Regions from separate parts of the Anaerospora sp. genome, predicted to be linked through region 1. Evidence: riboswitches for the same ligand, from Rfam matches in the RefSeq annotation. Region 1 holds a riboswitch; the other holds the start of a gene.
What was found. A riboswitch is a leader RNA that binds a small molecule or an ion and turns the genes downstream of it on or off. The one in region 1 is predicted to bind FMN.
Positions count from the first base shown of each region.

Region 2: linked by a shared signal. The riboswitch ahead of ribB (3,4-dihydroxy-2-butanone-4-phosphate synthase) and the one ahead of ribD (bifunctional diaminohydroxyphosphoribosylaminopyrimidine deaminase/5-amino-6-(5-phosphoribosylamino)uracil reductase RibD) in region 1 are both predicted to bind FMN.

Region 1 is NZ_DALZUO010000004.1:59,984-69,847, forward strand. Features, by position in the region: gene RTR76_RS05125 (hypothetical protein) at 325-699, opposite strand; gene hslO (Hsp33 family molecular chaperone HslO) at 921-1,805, opposite strand; gene ribE (6,7-dimethyl-8-ribityllumazine synthase) at 1,851-2,315, opposite strand; gene RTR76_RS05140 (bifunctional 3,4-dihydroxy-2-butanone-4-phosphate synthase/GTP cyclohydrolase II) at 2,319-3,533, opposite strand; gene RTR76_RS05145 (riboflavin synthase) at 3,558-4,211, opposite strand; gene ribD (bifunctional diaminohydroxyphosphoribosylaminopyrimidine deaminase/5-amino-6-(5-phosphoribosylamino)uracil reductase RibD) at 4,180-5,295, opposite strand; FMN riboswitch at 5,443-5,572, opposite strand; gene rpe (ribulose-phosphate 3-epimerase) at 5,627-6,277, opposite strand; gene rsgA (ribosome small subunit-dependent GTPase A) at 6,282-7,157, opposite strand; gene pknB (Stk1 family PASTA domain-containing Ser/Thr kinase) at 7,170-9,038, opposite strand; gene RTR76_RS05170 (penicillin-binding transpeptidase domain-containing protein) at 9,051-9,864, opposite strand, start outside.
Region 2 is NZ_DALZUO010000002.1:128,687-138,550, reverse strand. Features, by position in the region: gene RTR76_RS02655 (radical SAM/SPASM domain-containing protein) at 1-1,030, shown strand, start outside; gene RTR76_RS02650 (TrkH family potassium uptake protein) at 1,232-2,590, shown strand; gene RTR76_RS02645 (TrkA family potassium uptake protein) at 2,613-3,275, shown strand; gene RTR76_RS02640 (N-acetylmuramoyl-L-alanine amidase) at 3,320-3,997, opposite strand; gene RTR76_RS02635 (hypothetical protein) at 4,332-4,463, shown strand; gene thiC (phosphomethylpyrimidine synthase ThiC) at 4,509-5,810, opposite strand; TPP riboswitch at 5,870-5,968, opposite strand; gene ribB (3,4-dihydroxy-2-butanone-4-phosphate synthase) at 6,001-6,651, opposite strand; FMN riboswitch at 6,734-6,879, opposite strand; gene RTR76_RS02620 (ferredoxin family protein) at 6,962-7,264, opposite strand; gene RTR76_RS02615 (FAD-dependent oxidoreductase) at 7,261-8,544, opposite strand; gene RTR76_RS02610 (amino acid permease) at 8,766-9,864, opposite strand, start outside.

The DNA.
Region 1 (9,864 bases):
TTTACAATCTATGGGTATAATATAAGAAAAGGACTGACGTGCTCTAACACGCCAGCCCTACAGGCTGTCTAACCGGAAAACGGCTAGCCCAAAAGCTTCGTTATTAAGAAATAACCGCCATCTGAGCAGGGGCGGTTATTTCTTTTGGTTTATGACCAATACCATGAGCGTGGCAAATGCGACAGCAAATGTCAATGCTTCATAAACAGTCATCCTACCACCCCCCTCCTGGAAAGGAAGGGGCTAACCGTCCCCCGAGCAGCCTGTTAGGCTTATTATAGCATATTCTTCCAGGCTGAAAAGAGAAACTTCCCTCGTGCTTATCTATTTGTGCTTGTCTGCTGCTGCCACGCTTTTGACAAGATCGCGGTCAAGCTTGTCCATAAATGACGTAAATGCTTTAGTCATATCAACCCCGAGGCGGTCGGACAACACCAAGATCCACCAGAGGCATTCTGCCAGTTTCGCTGTAAGCTCCGGTTTTACTTCCCCGTCATGTATCCACCGGCCTTCCGCGGCCATGACCAGACGCCCGAGAGCGCCGATATCGGTGGAAAAAGCAAGCATGTCCTCTTCTGTGGTCCACGCACCGTTATGATTGCGTTCTTCGAGCTGTTGGTAAAAGCGGCGCACACGCATGGCGCGCTCGGTTGCCGCAGTGAAATCAATGGCCTTTGCTTTCGGCAGTTTTGTACTCATGGGATCTCTCCTTTATTTAATTGGGTATATTTACTCTTATTATACTTAAAGGTATAAGACAACAGTATGTCATATTCCCTTAGGTTTAATAGGTATTGCTTATTTTATACTGGCAATACCTTCGGCACGGCATTCAACGTAAACAGCGCAAAGAACCGGCTAAGGAAGTATTTCCCTAGCCGGTTCTTTGCGATTGCTTTCTCATTTGTCAGCAGATTAGACTACTGAAGATCTTGTTGTTTTATGCTCTCAATTAATTCTTCCAACTCTTCTTTATTGAACTGGTATTTTTCTGCGCAGAAATGGCAGCATAATTCAGCCTGTTCATCTTTAAGAATGTCTGTGAGCTCTTCAACCCCTAAGCTAATCAGGGCAGTCGTCACCCGTTCGCGGGAACACTGGCAGCGAAACATTAGGTCCAGCGGTTCATAGAGATTTAACTCTACTTCCATACCGGCAAAGATCTTCTGCAGTATAGCTTGTCCATCCATCCCCTGTTGAATCAGCTGAGAAATAGGCCCTAAAGCGGCAAGATTGTTCTCAATTTGCTCCAAAGCAGCGTCGTCAGCTCCCGGTAAAGCCTGTACCATCAAACCGCCGGCAGCAGCGACAGATAAATCGGGATTTACCAGCACACCAAGGCTGATGGTTGAAGGAGTCTGCTCCGATACATAGAGGTAGTTCGTCATATCTTCGGCAATTTCACCGCTAACTAATTCTGCACTGCCGGTAAAAGGCTGTTTTAAGCCGGTAAAGCGAGTAACATTAATATGTCCCGCCCCTACAGCCTGCCCAACATCTAATTTACCGTTATGCAGCGGTAAATCAGTGTGAGGCTCTTCGACATACCCTCTCACCCTGCCATCAGCCCAGGCATCGGCTACAACTGCTCCTAACGGTCCGTCTCCATCTATACGAATAGAAATACTTTCATCTGTTTTTAAATTGGCAGCTAATAACATTGCTCCTGTCATCGTTCTGCCAAGGGCTGCTGCCGCTATTGGATAGCAGTCATGCCGCTGTCTAGCTTCTTCAGTCAAATTAGTAGTTACAGCAACAAAAGCCCGCACTCCATTAGCTGTTGCCCGTAGTAAGTGATCCTGCAAAGTCCGCAGCCTCCATATCGTTATTTCCCTGGAAATAATTTACATTTAAATTTCGCGCAGTAAGTTAGCCATTTCAATGGCCGAAGTGGCAGCATCAAAGCCTTTATTGCCTGCTTTTGTTCCTGCCCTCTCGATAGCCTGCTCAATCGTTTCTGTTGTCAAAACACCAAAAATGGTTGGCACACCGGTTTCAAACCCCACGTGGGCTACACCTTTTGAGACTTCGGCACACACATAATCAAAATGTGGAGTACTGCCGCGAATAACCGTTCCTAAGCAGATCACTGCATCATATTTTTTACTCAGCGCCATTTTCTTGGCAACCATCGGTATTTCATATGCACCAGGAACCCAAGCTACTTCAATATCATCACTAACAGCACCATGACGCTCCAGCGCATCTATGGCGCCTCCAAGTAATTTTCCAGTAATAAATTCATTAAATCTGGCAACAACCACACCGAAACGCAAGCCCTGTGCTACTAATTTACCTTCATATACTTTAACCATTGTTTATGCCTCCTCATATTGTTTTAAAAAATGTCCGAGTTTTGCTTTTTTGACAGATAAGTAGCGCTGATTAAAACGGTTGGCCTTTATTTCAAGCGGAACACGCTCTGTAACAACGAGCCCGTATCCTTCCAGGCCTACTCTCTTACGGGGATTATTCGTTAACAGCCGTACCTTCGTCAAACCAAGGTCTGCCAGTATTTGGGCACCTATGCCGTAATCTCTCAAATCAGGAGCAAAACCGAGAATTTCATTTGCTTCAACAGTATCTTTTCCGGTATCCTGCAGAGCATATGCCCGCATTTTATTGGCTAGGCCGATACCGCGGCCTTCCTGACGCATATACAGCAGAACTCCTGCGCCCTCTTTTTCAATGCGCTGCATAGCAGCATCAAGCTGCTCACCGCAATCGCACCGGCATGAGCCGAAGGCATCACCGGTAAGGCATTCCGAGTGTACGCGAACAAGCACACTGTCTTGGTTGGTTATATCGCCTTTCACAAGAGCGATATGGCATTGCCCGTCCAACTCACTTTCATAGGCAAAAAGCTGAAATTCACCATAACGTGTGGGCATCCGGGTAACTGCTACCCGTTCCACATATTTTTCATGCTTCTTGCGATATTTTATAAGCTCGGCAATGGTAATCATTTTTAAATCATGCTTGCGCACAAATTCACTTAGCTGCGGCACCCGGGCCATCGTTCCGTCATCACTCATGACTTCACAAATGACTCCTGCCGGGTATAATCCGGCTAACTTGGCTAAGTCTACGGCAGCTTCAGTATGACCAGCTCTGCGTAACACTCCGCCTTCACAGTAGCGCAGCGGAAAAATGTGGCCAGGCCTGCGCAAGTCTTCGGCTTTTGAATCAGGGCAAAGTACCGTTTGAACTGTTTTAGCACGTTCAGGCGCTGAAATACCGGTTGATACATCATGAGCATCGATCGAAACAGTAAATGCGGTGCCCCGCAAGTCAGTATTGTTGGTTACCATTGCGCCGATTTCCAGTTCATCAAGGCGTTCACCAGCCAGTGGCATACAAATCAGCCCGCGTCCATGAGTAGCCATAAAGTTAATTGCCTCAGGCGTCGCCTTTTCAGCAGCCATGAGCAAATCTCCCTCGTTTTCCCGGTCTTCATCATCGACCACAACAACCATGCGGCCATTCTTGATATCCTCAATCGCTTCTTCAATTGTGCTGAATACATTTTCCATAACTCTCACTCCCTTAGCGCTTCTCTACATAAACCCATTCGAACGCAGAAACTCGGCGTTCATATTTTCTTTACCTGCCGGCGACTTCCCGGAAAGTCCCATTAAACGTTCAACATATTTGCCAATAACATCCGCTTCCAGATTCACCACTTCACCGACAGACTTCAGTCCAACCGTGGTTAAGCCTGCAGTATGAGGGATCAGCGATACAGTAAACCAATCGTTACCAAATTCAACAACAGTCAGGCTCGTACCATCAATTGCAATAGAACCTTTTTCTACAATGTAGCGCATCACCTGCGGTTCAGCAGTGATACGGACAATAACGGCAATATCATTCGTATTTTTTCCGCTAATTGTACCTACGCCGTCTATATGCCCACTGACGATATGTCCGCCAAACCGGTCACCAACGCGCAGTGTTCGTTCAAGATTTACTTTATCGCCTGTCTTCAGTCTGGACAATACTGTCCGGTCCACAGTTTCAGGCATAACATCAGCCGTAAACCAGTCATCGCCGTGAGCGACAACAGTTAAACATGTACCGTTAACCGCAATGCTGTCTCCAATTTTAACATCGCTTACGACTTTGCTTGCATTGATCGTCAAACGAACAGAACGGCTGGTGCGCACCATATTTTTTACCTTACCCAATTCTTCCACAAGTCCGGTAAACATCGCGCCCCTCCCTATTACTAAAATGTCCCATGAGTAAGAAATCAGCTCCAACTTGCTGCCAAGCCTGATCTTCTATGAGGATGGCTGCTTCCATTGTGGAAACGCCCTGTCCGCCAACCGGATTAGGAGCGCTGCTGCCACCCACTATTTTAGGTGCAACAAACCAATACAATTTATCTCCAAGCTTTGCATCGATAATTGCCCCATGAATCGCACTGCCGCCTTCGACTAAAATACTGGTTATCATACGGCTGCCCAGCAGTTTACACAATGCTGGCAGCGATACCCGCTGGGCGCATTCCGGTACAATAAGCACTTCGGCTCCAGCCTTGCGCAGAGCTTCCATTCGCTCAGCCGGTGCCCGAGACGTTACAGCAATAATCGTTTTCGCTTGTCCATCTGTGACAACTTTCGCTGCCAGCGGGGTGCGTGCCTCGCTATCCAGGATAATCCTGACCGGGTTTCGGCCTCCTTCAGGCAAGCGTGTTGTAAGCTCAGGATCATCGGCTAATACCGTCCCGATTCCTACCATGATTGCATCATATTGGTTGCGCAGCGAATGGACGAACAATCTGGCCTCAGGCCCGGTTATCCACCGCGAATGACCGCTGTGGGTAGCAATCTTTCCATCTAAAGTCATGGCTGCTTTTACCGCAATAAAAGGCAGTCCGGTTGTAATCCATTTAATGAAGCTCTCGTTCAGCTGCGCTGCCTGCAAAGCCATTACACCTTCAACCACTTCAATCCCCGCTTTGCGAAGCAGCTCCAGCCCAGCTCCTGCCACAAGCGGGTTGGGATCGGTCATGGCGACAACAACTTTTTTAATCCCGGCTCTGATTAATGCTTCTGTACAAGGACCCGTCCGGCCTGTATGCGAACATGGTTCTAATGTTACATAAATTGTGGAGCCTGCTGCTAACGGACCGGCTTCATTAAGTGCATGTATTTCTGCATGAGCAGTACCAACTTTTTGGTGCCATCCTCTGCCAACAATTTGCCCATCCCGTACAATTACAGCGCCTACCAGCGGATTAGGGCTGGTTCGACCAATTGCACGCTGAGCAAGCTGCAGTGCTTCTCTCATGTAGCGTTCGTCATCCAAGATGATTACCTTCCTTCTCAAAATAGAAAAAGGCTGTGCAAAGCGAAAATGCTTTGTAACAGCCTTTGTGCAATCAATCTAAAATATGCATGCCAACACCAAAAAATTAACGGACTTATCTCCGCTGTGGAATGCCTTTTCTCATCCAGACTATACTGTCGGTCCCGGAGTTACACCGAGTCAGCCATACGGCTTGCGGACTTTACCGCCGGTCAGGAATTAAAAGATTGCTCTTTTTCACCTTGCCCCAAAGGCTATAATTTATTTGTCTTTGTTATATGTTACCATTGTTAAATGATGATTGCAAGTAATTTTAACTGCGTCCTCTTAATTCTTGAATGGCCTTGGCCACATCCGGTGCGCCATAAACTGCCGATCCGGCAACAAGAACATTCGCACCTGCTTCAACAACCGCTTGAGCTGTTGTTTTATTAATACCGCCATCTACCTCTATATCCACTTTCAGATTACGGCTTTCAATCATCTGGCGAAGACGCTTGATTTTGTTTACCGATTCTGGAATGAACTGCTGACCGCCAAAGCCAGGGTTAACACTCATAATTAAGACCATATCGAGATCGCTTAAGACCTCTTCTATTGCCGTTAACGATGTAGCAGGATTCAGTGATACCGCCGCTTGCACGCCTGAAGCCTTGATGGTTTGGATAAGGCGATGCATGTGTGGTGCAGTTTCAGCGTGTACTGTCAGGATGTCAGCACCGGCCTTCACAAAAGGTTCGATCAATTCCTGTGGGTTAGTTACCATCAGATGTACATCAAACGGCAGCTTGGTGACCTGGCGAAGCGCTGCAATCACCGGCGGACCGAATGTAAGGTTCGGCACAAAGTGTCCATCCATAATATCAAGATGCAAAAGATCTGCACCAGCAGCCTCTACTTTTTTTATTTCATCAGCCAAATAGGCAAAGTTCGCCGACAAAAGCGACGGTGCAATTTTAATCACAACACTAATATCCTTTCTTATTCGCCCGCAACTCTTCCAGTACGCTTTTATAGGAGTTATAGCGAGTTTGGGCAATTTTTTCTTCAAGTACAGCTTGTTTTACCGCACATTGCGGCTCCCTGTCATGCAGGCAGGTACTAAACTTACATTCCGGAGCCAATGCCGCCATTTCCGGGAAGCAGTACGTAAGATGAATAAGCTCAATATCCGTAAATTCAGTAGCACTAAAGCCGGGAGTATCAACGACAAAGCCCCCGCCCGACAAAGGCAGCAGTTCAGCAAAGCGCGTAGTATGCTTTCCTCTGCCGATTTTGGCGCTAACTTCCCCTGTTACTAATTGGAGTCCGCTTTCAATAGCATTCAGCAGACTTGACTTACCGGCTCCGGAAGGGCCGGCAAAGGCTGTAATCTTACCATATAAGGCACTGCGCAACTGCTCCATCCCTATTCCGCTTTTAGCAGATGTAAATAGTACCGGATAGCCAATTTGCCGGTATAAGTCTACCATTAAGTCCAGCTCTTCATTATTGGCTAAATCAATTTTATTAATGCAGATAATGATATCCAGCTGAGCATCCTCAGCCAGTATCAGTAATTTATCAACTAACGTCGTACTTATATCCGGATTGGCCGCCGCAAAAGTCAATACCACTTGGTCAACATTTGCTACAGCCGGGCGCTTCAGCATTCCACGACGCGGTAATATTTCCTCAATAATACCGCTGTCATGACCTACTAACGCATAATTGACCTCATCACCAACCAAGAGGCTAAATCGTCCTTTCTTAAAACGGCCCCGTAATTTACAGCTTATTACCTTATCTTTATCCTGCACATAGTAATAACTGTTATATGTCTTAACCACGATTCCATTTAGCATGGAAGCCTCCTATCAAATTGTCTGTTCCTGAAGTAATACTCCATTAATATAAACTTGAACACGAACGGTTCCTGTACCTTCTACAGTTTTTTCAACCTTGTCACCAGGTTTATGATTATTATCATAAACCACTCTGCGCCCATTCGTATCAGTTACAACAATTTGTACCGGCTGGCGTTGCGGTCCATCTGGGACAGTCACTTGAACGACAGCGCGCTTCAATGCTCCAGACGTACCTTTTGCAACAGTAAAATCAATTGTAGCCCCTTCGGATACTTCTGTAAAAGGCTGAGGATTTTGATCGATGATCGTTCCTGCAGGATACTTATCGCTAGCCGCTTCTGTTACCTTCCCCTGTTTCAGCTTGAGGCTGTCTAACTGACTTCCGACCGTACTCAGCGGAGATCCCCGGAAGTCCGGCAAAGCTAATTTTTTAGGCTCTGGCCCTTTGCTGATCACAATATCAATCGTCGTCGCTTTTACCACCTGCGCCGGTGGACGGGGATTCTGATTGATTACCGTATCAGCTACCGTATTAGCCGCGAATTGTTCATCAATCCGCCCTATTGTTAAGCCGGCGTTTTTAATCTGCAGTTCCGCATCACGGCGGCTAAGGCCCCGTACATCCGGCACTACCGTTATTTCTCCGCCTTTACTAACAATAAGATTAATTGTTCGCTGTTCTTTTACAGTTGATCCTGCTTCCGGATTTTGTGAAATGACCTGTCCAACAGGTATTTTATCATGAAAGGTTTCTACTACCGATACGCGTAAATTTTTATCAGCTAACACATTGCGAGCCGATTCAACTTGTTTGCCGACTACACTGGGCACAATCACTTCATTCAGGCTCCAGAACTTCCCATACGCCAGAAAGGCCCCTGTAACAAATGCCACGATCAATAACCCCGTCAAGGCCCAGACCCAGGTTTTAGAGCGTGTTTTTACCGCTGCAGGCTGCGGGGATTTTTCTACTCCCTCACCGGCAGGCGGGGTGATCCTCGGTAATACCTGTGTTGGATAATCTTCACGGGATAAGCGGCGTGTATGATCATCGCGCAAGTAGTTTTGCGATAAGCGCAGATCGGTAATCATTTCACTGATATCCTCAAAACGCTGGTCCGGCTCTTTTGCCATTGCCTTCAATACAATAGCCTCGACAAGCGGTGGCACCTCAGGATTACTTTCCCTTAGGGGGCGAGGCTCTTCTTGCAAGTGCTTCAGCGCAATACTAATAGGAGTTTCTCCATTAAAAGGCACTGTACCAGTAAGCATTTCATACATTACCACACCAAGGGAATAAATGTCCGACTTAGCGCCTACGGCAGCACCTTTCGCTTGTTCCGGAGAGAAATAATGGACTGAACCAATAATAGTCCCTGTATGAGTCATAGTAGCCGATGTTACTGCCCTGGCAATACCAAAATCAGTTACTTTTATACGTCCTGACTTAGTAGTAAGGATATTATGAGGCTTGATGTCGCAATGCACCAACCCATTCTGATGTGCATGCTCAAGCGCTTCTGCTATCTCTAAGGCAATTCGAACAGATGACTCTATCGGCAGTTGTCCCGCTCTCTCTATTCTTTCTTTGAGCGTTTCGCCTGAGATATACTCCATTACTATGTAATAAATATCTTCATCACAACCAACGTCATAAATATTAACAATATTCGGATGTGATAAACGGGCGGCAGCTTGCGCTTCGCGGCGAAAACGGGTAACAAATTCGTCGTCACTGGTAAATTGCGATCGTAATACTTTAACAGCAACAGAACGATCAAGCAACTTATCATGTGCGCGATAGACATCAGCCATTCCGCCTCCACCAATTCTCTCTAAAATTGTGTACCGGTTATCCAATGTCCGATTGATGAGCATACTATCACCCCCTTAACGTAATGCTTGGGATATTACCTGACGAGCCACGGGAGCGGCTATGCCTCCCCCGGAACCACCATTTTCTACAACAACCGCAATAGCCACTTCAGGATTAGAGGCCGGAGCAAAACCGATAAACCATGCATGCGGAGCTCCATGCGGATTTTCTGCCGTTCCTGTCTTTCCGGCTACACTAACGCCGGAAATTGCTGCGGCACTGCCTGTTCCTTCTTCCACTACAGCAACCATCATTTTACTAACTTGCGCCGCTAGCGCCCCGGAAACGGGAGATAACCATGATGCAGGAGAAAACTCTTCCATCGTTGTGCCATCCTTAGCAAGAACTTTTTGAACAATATAAGGTTGCATGGTTGTTCCCCCATTGGCAAAGGTTGCTGCAAGCATTGCCATTTTGATAGGTGTCACCAATAAGCTTCCTTGTCCAATTCCTGTCTGTGCCAAATCACCATCACCTAGACGATTAAAATCAGGTAAAACAACAGGTTGTTCATTTAAGTCAGGCATTGCAATTTTATTAAAACCGTAACGAGTATATGTCTTGGCCATATTATTGCGTCCTAAATCTAATGCCAATTGGCCAAACGTAACATTACACGATACGACTAGGGCCTGTTCTAAGTCTATCTTGCCATGAGCCTGATTATTCGCTTCATGAAGTACATAATCACTACCGATTTTCAGGAGCCCTTCACAGCGATATGTTTTTGTATTCGTAGTAATTTTTTCTTGCAGTGAGGCTTCTGCCATCAGGACCTTGATAATGGACCCCGGCGGATACAAACCTTGCACCGCTCTATTCAGTAAA
Region 2 (9,864 bases), on a different contig from region 1:
CTCTATGTATATCCTGGAGCCGGACTGCTCAGAAGACTCTGCCGTTGATCCTGCCTTGCAAAGGAACGAAGAAACGCTCGAGTTTCTCTGGCTTGAGCTGACCTCCAACTGTAATAACCGCTGCCTCCATTGCTATGCGGCCAGCGGCCCTTGCCAGACGCCGGACAAAGTTCCGCTTGAACGTTGGTTATCCTTAATCACTGAGGCCCGGCAAATCGGCGCTACTGCCATTCAGCTAATCGGCGGAGAGCCTTTATTCTATCCTCAGTGGCGCCAATTAGTGGAAAAAGCATCCAGCGAAGGCTATGATTTTATAGAAATATTTACCAATGCCACAATTATTACCGACGATGATATTGAGTTTTTCAAACAGCATAACGTCAGTATTGCTACGACTATATATGCAGACAACGCCGTTGTTCACGATCAAATAACCCTTAATCCGGGAAGTTTTGCCAAAACCTTCGGCAATATCAAAAAGATCCTGGCAGCCGAGATTCCGCTTAGAATTGCATCCATCATTATGAAACCCAATGAACAGGAAGTAGACAACATCATGAAATTATGCGATGAGCTGGGCGTTGAAGTGAATCCCCCTGACGTAGTCCGTCCGACTGGGCGGGGTGACGACAAAGAACTGCTGCCACAGACTTACCGCAAACCGCCTATTAAACCGCCCTTTCATACCGACAGTCAGTCTTTTGCACGGGCAACCGCCTTTCATCCCTGCCTGTCCGGAAAGCTGGCTATCACGTCGGATGGCGATGTTATTCCCTGCATATTTGCCCGCAATCAGATTTGCGGCAATGTCCTGCAAGATTCTTTACCCGCAATTGTTAACGGTGAAAAAATGCAGAACTGCTGGCATACTACCAAGGATAAAGTAGAAAAGTGCCAAGACTGTGAATACCGCTATGCTTGCGGTGACTGCCGCCCGCTGGCGCAGGGAAGCGACTCTTCAAAACGCTGGCTGGCCTGTTCCTCCGAATGCTCTTACAATCCATATACAGGCGTTTGGGAAGATAAATAAATGTTCCTGCTGATGCCCTTTTATTCTGCTGCTAGTATTGTATAATAATAATGAGTTCTCTTGTTTGATCTAATCGGAAAGCGGCAACAGCTTTCCGATTAGATAGACAGTGCTTCCTTCCTAAGCGACCGGATAAAAAAGGGAAAAAATGGGTTTACTAATTACCAGGTACAACCATATTGCATTAGTGGAGTGACTTTTTTGAATAACTATCGAACAAGCAACTTGCTTGACATCTCCCGTTGGAAACTATCACCTTATCAAATTTTATCAGCCAGCTTTGCTGCGCTCATCTTGTTAGGAGCGTTCCTGCTATCTCTGCCGATTTCTTCAGCCAGCGGACAATCCACCAATTTCGTGGACGCCTTGTTTACGGCTACGTCAGCGGTTTGCATCACCGGTCTTATCGTTGTCGACACCGGAACCTATTGGTCCTTATTTGGACAACTTGTCATTATTTTACTGGTTCAAGCCGGCGGATTAGGAATTATGACCATGACAACCCTGATTGCCCTGTTAATCGGAAAAAAGATTAATCTCCGACAGCGGCTTATTATGCAAGAAGCACTGAATCAGCTTACGTTGTCCGGCATTGTACGGATCACAATTTACATTTTAAAAATGACCTTTCTGATTGAATTTATTGGCGGCACGATATTAGCCCTTCACTGGTATGGCGAATATGGTCTTTCTAGTATTTATCTGGGGTACTGGCATTCTATTTCTTCCTTTTGCAATGCGGGCTTTGATTTGCTCGGCAACTCCAAAAGCCTTACCGGCTATGTTTCGGACATTACCATCAACCTAACAGTCGCCACGCTCGTACTGTTAGGAGGAATGGGCTTTGCCGTCATTGCCGATGTATGGACAACACGCAGCTTTACACGACTATCGTTACACACTAAAATTGTCCTAGTAACAAGCACTGTACTGCTGCTGACAGGAACGATTGTTATCTTCCTGCTCGAGTATAACAATCCTGCCACACTGGGAACGCTCAGTTGGCCGGACAAAGTTCTCAGCAGTTTTTTTCAGTCTGTCACTACCCGCAGCGCCGGCTATAATACAATCTCTATCAGCGGCTTAGAAACAGCCACCTTGTTTTTCATGAGTATCTTAATGTTTATCGGCGCAGCGCCAGGCTCAACGGGGGGCGGCATTAAAACCTCAACTTTTGCCGTACTCATGCTGGTAGTTTGGGCCATCATTCGCGGCAAACAGGATATTGAGGTCTTTCATCGATCCATCCCCCGGCAGATCATCTACAGAGCTTTCGCAGTAGCTTTTATTGCTTCTTTGCTTGTTATCTTTATTACAATGATGTTGGTAATTCAAGAAAACCACCCCTTCATCAGCCTTTTGTTCGAAGTTGTTTCTGCCTTCGGTACTGTAGGTCTTTCAACAGGAATTACGCCTGCCTTAAGTGATTCCAGCAAATTCTGGTTAATCATTACCATGTTTGCCGGCCGGGTCGGTCCAGTCACGCTGGCACTTGCTCTGGCACTAAGAGAAAAGAAGCAGTCCGTTCATTTCCCTGAGGGAAAAATCATAATTGGCTAATTTATAATAGGAGATAGAGTGTATGGCGAAGAAAAAACGACAATTTGCAGTAATAGGCCTGGGACGATTTGGCGCAAGTGTAGCGCTTACCCTGGCCCGTTCCGGACACGACGTACTAGCAGTTGACTCAGATGAGGAAAAAGCACAAAAACTCAGTGATGAGGTTACCCATGTAGCAGTCGCAGATACAACAGATGAAGCTGCCCTCAAGACACTGGGAATACGTAATTTTGATGTAGTAGTAGTCGCAATTGGTGAAGATATGCAGGCGAATGTACTGACTACATTGTTGTTAAAAGATATGGGTGTTACGCACATTGTTGCAAAAGCGCGCAACGAACTGCACGGTAAAATGCTGAAAAAAATAGGCGCTGACCGGATTGTTTATCCCGAACGCGATATGGGCCAGCGGGTAGCACATAATTTAGTTTCCACCAACGTTCTTGATTATATTGAGCTCTCACCTAACTTAAGCCTTGTAGAAATCAACGCACCTCAGTCTCTTATCGGCAAAAGCCTGGCTGAAGCCAATCTGCGCGCTAAATATGAAATGAACGTTGTTGCCATTAAACGGGCCGATAAAATCATTGTACCGCCCCATCCCAGCGATAAAATTACTTCTGAAGATGTATTAATCGTGGTTGGCGGCATTGAAGGCTTGCAGCGGCTGGAAGAACTTGAGTGATTAACTAACAAAGAGCAGGCGCGGTATATACCGGCGCCTGCTCTTTATTTCGCTGTTGAAAAATAACTGTTTATTCCATTGTAAAGTCCCAAAGCAGCCTTACGCCAGAACGTCGTCTTGCTAAGCAGCCTGGCTTCCTGGGGATTAGAAATAAAAGCTACCTCTGCCAGAATTGCTGGCATATGTGTGTTTTCCAACACATAAAAATCATTTTCTTCAAAACCACGGTCAGAGAGGCCCACCTGCCGCACAAGGTTGCTCTGCAGAATTTGGGCAAAGCGGCGATCCTCATTCGTTTTTTCATAAAAATAAGTTGTAGTACCTTGCGCCTCATTCGTTGAAAAAGCATCAGCGTGAATACTGACAAACAAATCGGCATCCATGCGATTGGCAACATTAACCCTGGCCGCGAGCTCTTCCTTATCTGAAGCCCCTTTATAGGCTACATCTTTATCAGCGGTACGGGTCAACACGACATTAGCCCCTCTGGCAGCAAGCATTTTCTTCAGTTCCAGCGCAATCCCCAGAGTCACATCTTTTTCAACAATATTATTACTCCCAATAGCACCCGTATCACTTCCACCATGACCGGGGTCTACCACAATTGTCTTTCCCTGCACACCGGCATATGTAGCCGCATGCGCTGCCCCATAAGCAGCATTAACCGGCAGCGCCAGGGACAGGATCGCAAGAAAAACAAGCATCTTAAAAGAACTTTTCATTATTTCCATCCTTACTAGAAGGCAATCCATCAGTCACTAACATACACCGCCATTATACCTTATGACGATAAATGCTGACAAACGTAATATTTTCCGGTGTTCTTCCTTATTCTTCATTACAGAATGCACAGATTTACAGCATTCTGGGCAAACTGTGTCTTGACCGAGTTGTGAATTAGAATTAGACAGTGTAGATTTTTTTGCAATGCAAGGCGGAGGAGTCCGCGCAAATCGGGAATATGTAAGGCGACGACAACGCAGCAGTGCGAAAAAAGACACGCTGGCTAAACTAAGATTTAACTTGGTCAAGACACTAAGCCCAGGAGGTGATCGCATGGACAATGAAAAAACCACAGCAGCTGTTGACAATGAGCAGGCTCCAGTAGAATCAACTGATAAAAAAACACAAAATACAGTGCCTACTTTATATCCCGACATCGAGTACGTGAACAGAACATTGCCCTAACAAAAAGCAGGGTAGCAATTGATAAAATCGCTACCCTGCTTTTTGTTACTTCAAAGTAATTTCTTCGCCGTTTAAGATTTTTTTCATATTTTTCATCGGACACATCTTACCGCACATCGTACAGGTGTCTTCACATTCCGGTTTCGATTCTTCCCGGTATCTTCTGGCTTTTTCAGGATCAATCGCCAGTTCGATCATCCGCGGAAAATTAACATCCGCCCGTGCAGCACTCATTTGATTGTCCCAGTCTCTTGCACCGGGTATTCCTTTTGCAATGTCGGCTGCATGAGCGGCAATGCGAGTAGCAATAATTCCTTCTTTCATATCTTCCAGAGTGGGTAAGCGCAGGTGTTCCGCCGGAGTTACAAAACACAGGAAATCCGCCCCATTAGCTGCCGCCACCGCGCCCCCGATTGCGCTGGTAATATGATCATACCCAGGGGCAATATCAGTAACCACCGGTCCCAGTACGTAAAAAGGAGCACCATGGCATAGTTTTTTCTCAATTGTCATATTCGCTGCAATTTCATTGAGCGCCATATGTCCGGGACCTTCAATCATTACCTGTACATTTCTCGCCCAGGCACGTTTAGTCAACTCTCCTAAAACGATCAACTCCTCAATTTGGGCAGCATCGGTTGAATCATTAATGGAACCAGGGCGGCAGGCATCCCCCAGACTAAGTGTCACATCATATTGCTCACAAATATCCAGTAAGCGGTCAAAGTATTCGTAAAACGGATTCTCCTGTTTATTAAGCTCCATCCAGGCAAACAGCAGTGAACCGCCTCGTGAAACAATATTGGTTAATCGCTTGTTGTTTTTCACTCGCTCGGCAGTCGTAGTATTAATACCGCAATGGACCGTCATAAAATCAACGCCATCCTGGGCATGCCTTTCCACAACAGCAAAAAACTCATCAACCGTAATATCTTTTAATTCCTTATCCAGCATACCTACGGCATCATACATCGGCACCGTACCAATCATAGCAGAAGATATTTCTACCAATTTTTGACGGAACTCCTGTGTTTTTCCATAGCAGCTGAGGTCCATAATCGCTTCAGCTTTCAGCTCAATCGCTTTTTTTACTTTATCCAACTCAAAATTAATATCACAGCAATCTTTGGAAACACCTAAGTTAACATTGATCTTTGTCCTAAGGCCTGCGCCGACACCTTCGGGACTTAAGCTAATGTGTCCTTTATTAGCAGGGATAACCACCTTCCCTGCCGCGACCAATTCTATCAGCGTCTCCATTCTCATCTTTTCTTTTTCTGCTACTATGCGCATTTGCTCAGTGACAATCCCTTTTTTGGCAGCATCCATTTGTGTCGTGTAATTCATTGCTACTCCCCTTCCTCATCCTAAATAACAAAAAAGCCTACCACAAGGCAGGCTTTAAAGTATTAATTAAAAAGCTTCCCTCCGGTGGTACTAACCACATCAGGTTTAAGAGTTGGACATGTGTCCTCTCAGCCATTTCGGCACCCCTAGCTGTCTTATTCACTTATTATTACTATACTTGATATTCCAACTATTGTACATCCACATTTTTCTTGCGATATTCAATAAGATCATTCACGGTAACAACCGTCATATTATGATTCATAGCAAATTCTACAATCTCCGGTAAACGAGCCATTGTTCCATCCGGATTAGTAAGCTCACATAAAACCCCGTACGGTTTTAGCCCGGCAAGACGCATTAAATCAACATTCGCCTCTGTGTGACCCGGACGCTCAAGCACGCCACCAGCCTTAGCCCTTAATGGAAAGACATGTCCGGGACGTCTCAGATTAGCAGCACAGGCCTGTTCGGCAATTGCGGCTTTCACTGTTGTCACGCGGTCAGCGGCGGATACACCGGTTGTGACTCCACAGGCCGCCTCAATGGAAACAGTAAATGCCGTTTGAAAGCTGCTTGTATTATGCTCTACCATCATCGGCAGTTCTAAAGCCTGCACTCGCTCTTCAGGGAGACATAAGCAAACAATACCGCTGCCCTCACGAATGAGCATTGCCATTTGTGCTTCATTCAAATGCTCTGCCGCAAAGAAAATATCGCCCTCATTTTCCCGTTCTTCATCGTCAGTCACCAAAATCCCCTGTCCGTTACGCAGTGCTTCAATGGCCTTTTTCACTCTTTCCTCGGGATTGCCAAATCGAACTAGTAAATTCTGATTCAATTAGTATTCCTCCTACTCATATAGTCGGACTTACTTTCGAATCAGGGCATCAGATAGGCAGATGTAATAAAAACTATCACTGCCTTATCCTCTTTCATCCGGACTGTACCGTCGGCACTGGCCTCTCACCAGTTCTGCTGACCTCTTCAAAACGAAGAGCGCTCGCGGGCTCCCCAGTTTACCTGGGATACCGCCGGTGGGGATTCACACCCCGCCCTGAGAATAAGTCACTCAGTTGTAAGTATACTCCCCTGGTAGTATTTGTCAACCAGTACTTAAGTCACAAGAGAGTCTACTACAGCGGCAGCAGCTATCCTTCGCGAAAAATAATGCCTTTTCCGAAAGAGGGATAATTCCAGGAATAACCTTCAAGTCCCTGATTCAGCCTTTCGCATACAAGCCGGCAATTGCCGCATTCCAGACAGCCTACATGATCAAAACTGAGTACATCGTTCACCATATCCCATTTATAACGTTCTGCAGGGCACGAGTAGGTACAGGCACGGTGACTGCAAGTCTTACACGCAATTTTGTCGACAACAATATGAGGATTATGATCATCGCTGTCAAAGCGATTTTTAGCTAGACGATCATCCATCGAGAGATTTTTCATAGTGACCGCGCCCCCTTAACCATATCTTTAAACACATCAAAATACGATATTTTATCCGCAACAGTCTCTCTGGCGACACCAAGCACCCGTTTAGCCGGAGTACCGTCTACACCGTAAATATTGCGCATTAAGTCAGCCGCGAGCATAGGATAAGTAGTGAAAACTTGTCTCGTATGTGCCATATAATCATGTGCATTTTTAAAAGTATGCATATCTTTTAGCACACTTTGCTGCAATCGCGTCTCGTAACCTTTTAACATATTTCTGGAATAATCACCTGCATCTATTGCTTCATTAGCCGTCTCAGCTGCTGCAATGCCGGATAAAATAGCATAATCCATTCCCCGAACAGTAAATCCGCTATTAACAACCAGGCCTGCTGCATCACCGGCAATCATAACACCATCGGCAAAAAGCTGAGGAAGCGCTGAAATCCCACCTTCCGGAATAAGGTGTGCAGAATACTCGATAACCTCTCCACCTTCAATATAACGGGAAATAGATGGGTGGTGTTTTAACGCCTCAGCGATATCCGCTACCGGAAGTTTCGCATTCTTCCAGCTAAGAGAATCAACGACCATCCCCAGTGAAATACTGTTCTTATTCGTATAGAGAAATGCACCGCCGCTGATGCCTTTCGTACATTCGCCAACACACAGCATTGCCGTACCAACATCACTGACTGTATTAAATCGCTCATTAATTACCGCTTCAGGCAGTTGAACGATATGCTTAATCCCTAATGCAATATTTTTGAGCTCTAATGGCTTAATAATCCCAGATCTCTCCGCCACAAGAGAATTAACGCCTTCAGCACTAATCACTAAATCAGCTTCAAGCTCTTCATCTCCGATTTTAACACCGCAGACCTTCCCGTCCCTCATAAGAAACGTGTCAACGGTACTGGCCGGAATCATCATGGCTCCCGCATCTTCTGCTTTTGCCGCTAGCCACGCGTCCAGCTTGCTCCTGAGTACCGTATAAGACTGCTGGTTGACCGATGAAAATGTTGAGTCGATGGCAACGCTTGTTTGCGGTGTCATCATCATCATCATTTCTCTCGTTACCTCCCGTTCAAGCGGAGCCTCCTGCCATTCGTCACCCAATAGTTTTTTAAGCGCATATGTATAAATACGACCGCCCGTCATATTTTTTGCGCCTGGCCCTTTGCCCCGGTCGACTAACAATACTTCCCGCCCGGCTTTTGCCAGCTGATAAGCAGCTGCGCTGCCTGCAAGTCCGGCACCAATGACAATAACCTGAAATTTTTCATCTGCCAAAATGTTCACCCCTCCAAAAATAAATAAGATTTCTAGCAGAACTTTACCATTTCACGTCATAGCGTGAAAAATCTGTAATTTCATTATGCCACAAACATATTTGCTATTCAATGAAAACAAAGCCGGTGGTTGCTATGTAATAAGAAAAGCCAATCACTCCAACTTTAATTTACCTAAAGTTGGGAGTGATTGGCTTTCGTATGAGCCGGCTATCCAGTTATTTAAGAGCGGCTCAAATCCACTTTCTCCAAAGGGATCAGTTTTGTCTTTTTCACATATTTATAGCCTAAGTAAGCTGCTAAAAACACGGGAATACCAATATACGATACGGCTACACCATACCAGTCAATAGTCCCGCCTAAAAAGGCATTGTAATTTTGCCCAATTATGACGATAGAACAAAGGGCAAAGGCAAACAACGGTCCGAAGGGAAACCATTTAGCCTTATACTTCAATTCGCTTAAGTCCCTCCCTTGTTTAATGAAGGCCCGCCGGAATCTGTAATGACTAATGGCGATTCCCAGCCAGGCGATAAAACCAATTACACCAGTTATATTTAACAGCCAGGTGTAAGCGGTACCGTCACCGACAAGCGAGGTTAGAAAAGCAAGTAATCCGAAAACAGTTGTTGCATAAAGAGCGTTAGCCGGTACTCCCCGCTTATTCACTTTGCCAAAAAGCTGTGGCGCTTTGCCTTCCTTGGCCAAAGCATACAGCATTCGCGAGGATGCATACAAAGATGAGCTCCCGGCTGAAAGCACCGAAGAAAGAATAACTGCATTCATAATAGATGCAGCCGTTCCTAAGCCTGCACGGGAAAACACTAATGTAAAAGGACTGACAGCGATGTTCTCTACATCGTTCTTCAACAAATTTTCATCCGTATAGGGCAGTAAAAAACCAATAATTAATAAAGCTCCAATGTAAAACAGCAAAATGCGCCAGAATACAGTATTAATAGCCTTAGGCACATTTTTTTCCGGTTCTTCACTCTCACCAGCAGCAATTCCCACCAGTTCCGTCCCTTGAAAAGAGAATCCTGCGATCATAAAGATACTTAATATCGCACCAAATCCGCCCACAAAAGGAGCTTCTCCGGTATGCCAATTGGCAAAGCCGGGTGATGAAGTGTTGCCAAAGCCGAGAAGCACGGCAACACCAACAAATAAAAAAACGACAACTGTGATTACTTTAATCCCGGCAAACCAGAATTCACTTTCACCGTATGCGCGGGTAGATAATAAGTTCAATATAAACAGCATGACTAAAAACAATCCACTCCACACCATGGCAGGAATATCCGGAAACCAGAATTTCATA